DNA from 3 places in the Cobetia sp. SIMBA_158 genome. Region 2 is predicted to be linked to each of the others. Evidence: predicted binding sites of a transcription regulator. Region 2 holds the regulator's gene; each other region holds the start of a gene.
What was found. Region 2 encodes sigma-54, which starts transcription at its own class of promoters, with help from an activator protein. Its sites were predicted from a motif close to TGGCACNNNNNTTGCTNT; they were not measured.
Positions count from the first base shown of each region.

Region 1 (2,273 bases), 610 kb from region 2:
TGGGGGCTTGGCTGAGGGTCTGGAAAGACACCCGTCGACATGACGACAACGGGGCGACGGTCAAGCCGTCACCCCGTTTGCACATGACATCCTGGCATGCGCCCTTGTATCAGGGCGCAGCGGGCAATGTTCAAGGCGTGGTGATGTCGTTGCCGAACCACTTGTTGGAAATCTCGGCCAGGCGGCCATTTTCCTTGAGCTCGGTCAGCGCGGCATCCACCTCGTCACGCTTGGCCTCGCCTTCGGCGTCCTTGCGGAACGGCAGTGCGTTCTCGAGACGCGAGAACGGCTTGCCAGCCAGTTCCAGCGGCAGCGGCGTCTTCTGGATCACCTGGCTTGCGCTGACGCGGTCCATCACGAAGGCATCGACTCGGCCCAGAGCGGTGTCCTGCTCGATGTTGGACTCATAGGTCTTGATGTCGATCTGGTCGGCGTAGGGCAGCTCTTTCATCAGCGCTTCGTAGTTGGAGCCCAGATTGACCGCCACGCTGTGGCCCTTAAGGGACTCGACGCCGGTGATCTCGTCATTGCCGCGACGCTTGACCACCTGAGCCCCGTCATAGACGTAGGGCTGGGTGAAGGCGAACTTGGCCTTACGCGCATCGGTGATGGTGATCTGGTTGGCCACGGTATCGATACGGCCGGCTTCAAGCGAGCCGATCAGGCCGGAGAAGCTCATGGTCACGAATTCGATGTCGTCACCGGTGATCTCGCCGACGGCGTTGAGGACATCCACCTCAAAGCCCTGCAGCTTGTCCTGCTTGACGAAGGTGAACGGGAAGTAGCCGCCCGACATGCCGACCTTGAGGGTGTCAGCCTGTGCCGCCAGGCTGCCCAGGGTGGTCGCGCCCAGCGCGGCAGCCATCACGGCGCCCTTGAGAGCGGTAGAAGAGAAGACAGCTGCGAGCGAACGTGATTGGCGCATCGGGATTCCTCGTGGATCGCAAGACTGGGCCATTGGCGCTGGACGGTCGCTGACATTCGGTTGAACGCGGATGTCGAGCCAACAGAACAGGTATAAGCACAGCCTTTTATATGTGATTTGGTTGTATAGGATAACGGGACTGCCCCGCATTCCCAATCATTTCATCCCTTAAGGTCATAACCAGAAGGAATAAGACAGCATTCCTGTCAATGAGCGCGATTCTAGCATGCCTGTCATGGCGGGCCAGTGACGCCGTATGGGCTACCTGCAGCGTTAGATGTCAGCCTGACGACAAGTGGATGACAGTTATTCACGCCATCCGTGGACGATGCTGTGGATAACCCGTCTCGGTCACGCTGCAAGCCGCGCCAGCCGTGGGATGACGAAAATTGATCAAAAAATCATCAACCTGCAAAACGCTCAGCGGGACTTGAGGTGCCGCGTCATCTGTCAAGCCGTCACGGGTCGAAAGAGCGGCCATAATAGGAACAGGTCGCCCTCTTTCCTCTGGCCGCCATCACACGCCAGCGGGTGGCATGACAGCCGGTGAATCGCTAAAGTCGCTGCCATTCCAGACATGCTCAGGCACATGTCACGCGCCGGCAACTGTCACTCAACGACATATGCCACGCCTGGCAATGATGCTCGACAAGACTCTTTTCTTTCGTTCTTCCGCACGCCCAGCCAAGGCGTGGCGGAGACACAGCCGTGGTGAGCCTCATGACTCCTCTCTCTTCCTTGAGCAACTTCTTCACACGCACCGGCGCCGAGCTGCACCTTTATCACCTGGGTCGCACCCTGGCGCCGCTCAGGCTTGAGCAACTGGAAGCCTTCGAGACCGAACAGCAGCCGTGGGAGCAGCCCTTCAAGGGTCAGGCGCGCCTGTCATGCGTGTTCCGTCCGGCTGGGCTCGACGATCCGCTGGTGTGGTTTCTGGCCCTGCCGCTGGATGAGGAAGGCCGTCTGTCCCCCGCGCAACGCGATGCCTTCCTCGAACGTCTGATCACGACGCTGGGTCAGACGGCGCTGACCGTCGGCCGGCCTGATCTCCAGCAGGCCGAGGCAGGCAAGATCGACAACCTGATGCAGGACAACCCGCTGGCCTTCACGCCGGACGACAGCCTGCGCGCCATGCTGCACGCCCGCGCCAGCCTCGATTGCGACCGCCCTGCCAGCCAGTACTACGAGCTCGCCGAGCAGTATCTCACCGCCCAGCTACCGCTGGATGACTGGCCGTCACTCGGCCTGCAGGGTATTGCCGACGTGCTGACACGACGCGGCGAGTTGTCCAGCGAGCTTGCCGCTGCCTTCGTGCAGCGTCTGGCTGACCTGCCGGACACGCCGCTGC
Region 1 covers NZ_JAWJYL010000001.1:668,025-670,297, reverse strand. Annotated here, with positions in the region: gene R2R70_RS03075 (amino acid ABC transporter substrate-binding protein) at 131-865, opposite strand; gene R2R70_RS03070 (DUF3549 family protein) at 1,646-2,273, shown strand, end outside.
Region 1: the regulator sigma-54 is predicted to act here: its motif matches at 989-1,006, upstream of R2R70_RS03075 (amino acid ABC transporter substrate-binding protein).

Region 2 (2,273 bases):
TGCGGCTGCGCTGAGTCCTCGCGAGGTAAAAGCTTCGAAAGCCGCTGCGTGATTTTATCGCGTAGCGGCTTTTTCATGTCTGACATCAGACGCATGCATGACGTCCATACCACCTTGGTGGAAACATGGCATGCAAGTTGCTTTAATATTCACGGCAACCACTTGTCAGTGCCCCAAGTCACGGTATAGCGTAGTAAGCACGTTCCTTTGCCGTGAATTGACTGACTCCATGAAACCCACCCTGCAACTCCGCCTCGGCACCTCGCTGACCATGACGCCGCAGCTCCAGCAAGCGATCCAGCTGCTGCAGCTGTCGACGCTCGACCTGCGTCAGGAGATTCAGCAAGCCCTCGAGTCCAACCCCATGTTGGAGCTCGACGAGGACTACGAGTCGCTGGATGTCGTCGAGACACAGGATTCAAGCGAGATCTCCACTGCCGACTCCTCGAGCGAGATTCCCGAGGAATACCCCCTCGACAGTGACTGGTCGGACCTCTACCAGGACCACGCCGGTAGCCTGACCAGCTCCGGCAGTGGCAGCGGGAGTGAAGAAGGGCCGGACTTCGATCGCAATACCAGTGTCGAGAGCCTGCAGGACCACCTGCGCTGGCAGCTGGCGATGACCGACCTCGATGGCCGTGAACGCCAGATGGCGGAGAGCCTGATCGATGCCGTCGACGGTGCCGGCTATCTGAGCCTGTCACTCGACGAGCTGGTCGATGGCCTGCGCGGCCAGGGCCTGCCCGGCCTCAAGGCCTCCGAACTCGAGCAGGTATTGCTGCGTCTGCAGCAGTTCGACCCGACCGGCGTCTTCGCCCGTGATCTGCGCGAATGCCTGCTGCTGCAACTGGCACTGCTGCCGGATGACCTGCCGCTGCTGGCGCAGGCGCGCCGCCTGGTACGTCAATTCCTCGAGGCACTGGGCAACGATGATCGCAAGCTGCTCAAGCGCCGCCTGAGCCTTGACGATGACGAGCTGGATCACGTCATTCGTCTGGTGCGTGCGCTCGATCCGCGTCCGGCATCCGCTTGGGGCGAGCCCGCCAGCGATTACGTGATCCCAGATCTGCTGGTGCGCCATACCCGCCATGGCTGGCAGGTCGAGCTCAACCCGGAAGCGCTGCCCAAGCTGCGCATCCAGCCGGAATACGCCGCACTGATCAAGCGTGCCGACAAGTCCGCCGACAACACCTTCCTCAAGGACAACCTGCAGGAAGCGCGCTGGCTGATGAAGAGCCTGTCATCACGCAATGACACCCTGCTCAAGGTCGGCCGCGAGATCATGGCACGCCAGATCGATTTCCTCGAGCAAGGCGAGGAAGGCATGAAGCCGCTGATTCTGGCCAACATCGCCGAAGTGGTCGAGATGCACGAATCGACCATCTCGCGGGTCACGACCCAGAAGTACATCCACACCCCACGCGGCGTCTTCGAGCTCAAGTTCTTCTTCTCGAGCCAGGTCGGTGGCAGCGGCAGTGGCGACGCCCACTCAAGCACCGCCATTCGTGCCCGCATCCGCAAGCTGATCGCGGAAGAGCCGGCCCGCAAGCCTCTCTCCGACTCGCGGCTGGTCGACCTGCTCGCCAGCGATGGCATCGAGGTCGCACGCCGTACCGTGGCCAAGTATCGCGAAGCGATGGGCATCCCCTCCTCCAGCGAGCGCAAGCGTCTGGCCTGACGCGTCACCTGCGGCTGCCATGCCCTGCTTTCACCTCCACAATGGCAGCCGCCGCCAACCTCAAGCGCTGGATTTTCCGCTCATCAGCCTCTGACTTCGCGGGTAGCGGTACGCCTGTCGTACGCTCTGTCATGCCGTCAACCGCTCATCAATTGCCCGTCATGGGCCATGACGGCGCGCAGGATGACGGTAAAAAACCGCCGTTCCGGCAGCGTCATTCACCGTCAATCGCATGTTTTTAAAGTCACTTTTGCGCGCATTGCACCTGGATGACACCCGGAGAACCTCCCGGAACGCCGCTTGCTCCACGCAATCGAAGCGCCTGAAAGGCGACGTACATGCAGGGATTGGCGACGAAAACCCGCCTTCTTGCGCGTCTTTCACGCACCACCCATCAGACGTGCCCTTGAAGTCCACTCCGACACCCCTCACTGAGTTGAAGACAAGCACTGAGCCACGATGCAGCGCAGCGTTGATCTTTGCGCAAAGCTTGGGCATTGTCGGTACAGACGCTCACGACTTCTGACGCCACTGGCAAGGGTGCGAAAACATCGCCAGACGGTGGCCGTCAAGCCTGTTGCAGAGCGTCCGATCA
Region 2 covers NZ_JAWJYL010000001.1:59,145-61,417, reverse strand. Annotated here, with positions in the region: gene R2R70_RS00250 (RNA polymerase factor sigma-54) at 230-1,678, shown strand.

Region 3 (2,273 bases), on a different contig from region 2:
CAGACTGCCTGAGGCCGCCCCTCAGAATCAGCGGCGCCCATGACGCAAAAAACCGCCACGCCCCGAAAGGGCGTGGCGGTTTTGGTTCAGCCGTCACCTGACGGAATCAGGCGTCGCGCTGGCGCTCGATCTCCGCGGCGTGACTGGCGGCTTCACGCTTCGCTACCGCGGCTTCCCCCTCGTCATCCACTGGCGTGGTGGGCTCGGCAGCCGGTGCATTGCCCGCCACCAGCCCCTGCTTTTCCAGCAGTGCCTCGAGGGCGATGACCTGCTTTTCCAGCGACTCGACGCGGCTGCGCGTACGCGTCAGCACATCCATCATGATGTCGAAGTCTTCACGCGAGACCAGCTCCATGCGGTCGAAGGCACCGCGCATCACCCCTTGCACGGACTTCTGCAGCTCTTCCGGGCCATGCGAGGCATCCTGCAGGCGCTCACCGATCTGCTGGGCCATACGCCCGATGACGTCATTCTTGAACATGCTGCACCTCAGCCGTTGCGGGCCGGCGGCCGCGTCGTGCGGACTGCCGGTCAGAAAATGATGACACCCCTGTACATGGGGCCGTCGTGTCCTGCTGCAAGGATACGCAACCCTGGAGTCGGGTGCATGCCCCGCATCGTCCTGCACCAGACAATCCTCATCGGCAGGCACACACCTGCACCACATTAGCACTTGCCCCCACACCCAAAGGCGCAGAAACAGCACCATTACGGTGCATGCCAGGTGACCTTCGGATTCAGCCATCTTTGCACAGGCCGAAAGACTGTCAGTCATCCTGCGATAACCAGATGAGTTACAAGGATTTTCAGCCGCATGGCACATCTCGTGCGATGCACTTGTCAGGAACAGGCCGCCAGCTCATCTGACTGGCCATGCTTAACAAGAATGATCATTCCGGTAGCGAACGGGGGCAGCACATGAAACTGATCACCGCCATCATCAAACCCTTCAAGTTGGACGACGTGCGAGAAGCACTGGCCGACAACGGCGTGCAGGGGATTACCGTCACCGAAGTGAAGGGCTTCGGACGTCAGAAGGGGCACACCGAGCTGTATCGCGGTGCCGAGTACGTCGTCGACTTCCTTCCCAAGGTCAAGATTGAAGTGGCTGTCGATGACAGCAGTGTGGAATCGGTACTGGACGCCATCACCCAGGCGGCCAACAGCGGCAAGATCGGCGACGGCAAGCTGTTCGTCACTCCGCTGGACGATGTCATCCGTATCCGCACCGGTGAACGCGGCGCCGACGCTGTCTGAGCCCCGCGCACAATAACAAGGAGAACCCCGCATGAACGAGATCATCGAGGTCAAGTACGCACTTGATACCTTCTACTTCCTGGTCTGTGGCGCCCTAGTGCTATGGATGGCAGCCGGCTTTGCCATGCTCGAGGCCGGTCTGGTCCGCGCCAAGAACACCACCGAGATCCTGACCAAGAACGTGGCGCTGTTCGCCATCGCCTGCACCATGTACATGGTCGTCGGTTACCACATCATGTACTCGAGCGCCGAAGGCGGCTTCCTGCCGAGCCTGGGCTTCCTGATCGGTGCCGAGAATACCGCTGAGGAAGCGCTCGCTTCCGGTGGCGACATCTACTACAGCGCACGTTCCGACTTCTTCTTCCAGGTGGTGTTCGTGGCTACCGCCATGTCCATCGTCTCCGGTGCGGTCGCCGAGCGCATGAAGCTGTGGGCCTTCCTGGCCTTCGCCGTGGTCATGACCGGCGTCATCTATCCGGTGCAGGGTTACTGGACCTGGGGTGGCGGCTTCCTGAGCGCAGCGGGCTTCAGCGACTTCGCCGGCTCCGGCATCGTGCACATGTCCGGCGCTTCCGCCGCTCTGGCAGGCGTGCTGCTGCTGGGCGCTCGCAAGGGCAAGTACGGCAAGAATGGCGAGATCAATGCCATCCCGGGCGCCAACCTGCCGCTGGCCACGCTGGGTACCTTCATCCTGTGGCTGGGATGGTTGGGCTTCAACGGCGGCTCCGAGCTAGTGCTGTCCAACATCGATGAGGCCAACGCGGTCGCTCAGGTCTTCGTCAACACCAATGCCGCCGCCTGTGGTGGTGTCATCGCCGCGCTGATCCTCGCCCGTCTGTGGTTCCGCAAGGCTGACCTGACCATGGCCCTCAACGGCGCGCTGGCTGGCCTGGTCGCCATCACTGCGGGTCCGCTGGCGCCGAGCGTCGGTGCTGCCACCCTGATCGGCGCCGTCGGCGGTCTGCTGGTCGTGTTCTCCATCGTCGGTCTCGACAAGCTGAAGATCGATGATCCGG
Region 3 covers NZ_JAWJYL010000005.1:117,600-119,872, forward strand. Annotated here, with positions in the region: gene R2R70_RS09870 (CBU_0592 family membrane protein) at 1-12, shown strand, start outside; gene R2R70_RS09875 (accessory factor UbiK family protein) at 107-481, opposite strand; gene R2R70_RS09880 (P-II family nitrogen regulator) at 919-1,257, shown strand; gene R2R70_RS09885 (ammonium transporter) at 1,289-2,273, shown strand, end outside.
Region 3: the regulator sigma-54 is predicted to act here: its motif matches at 816-833, upstream of R2R70_RS09880 (P-II family nitrogen regulator).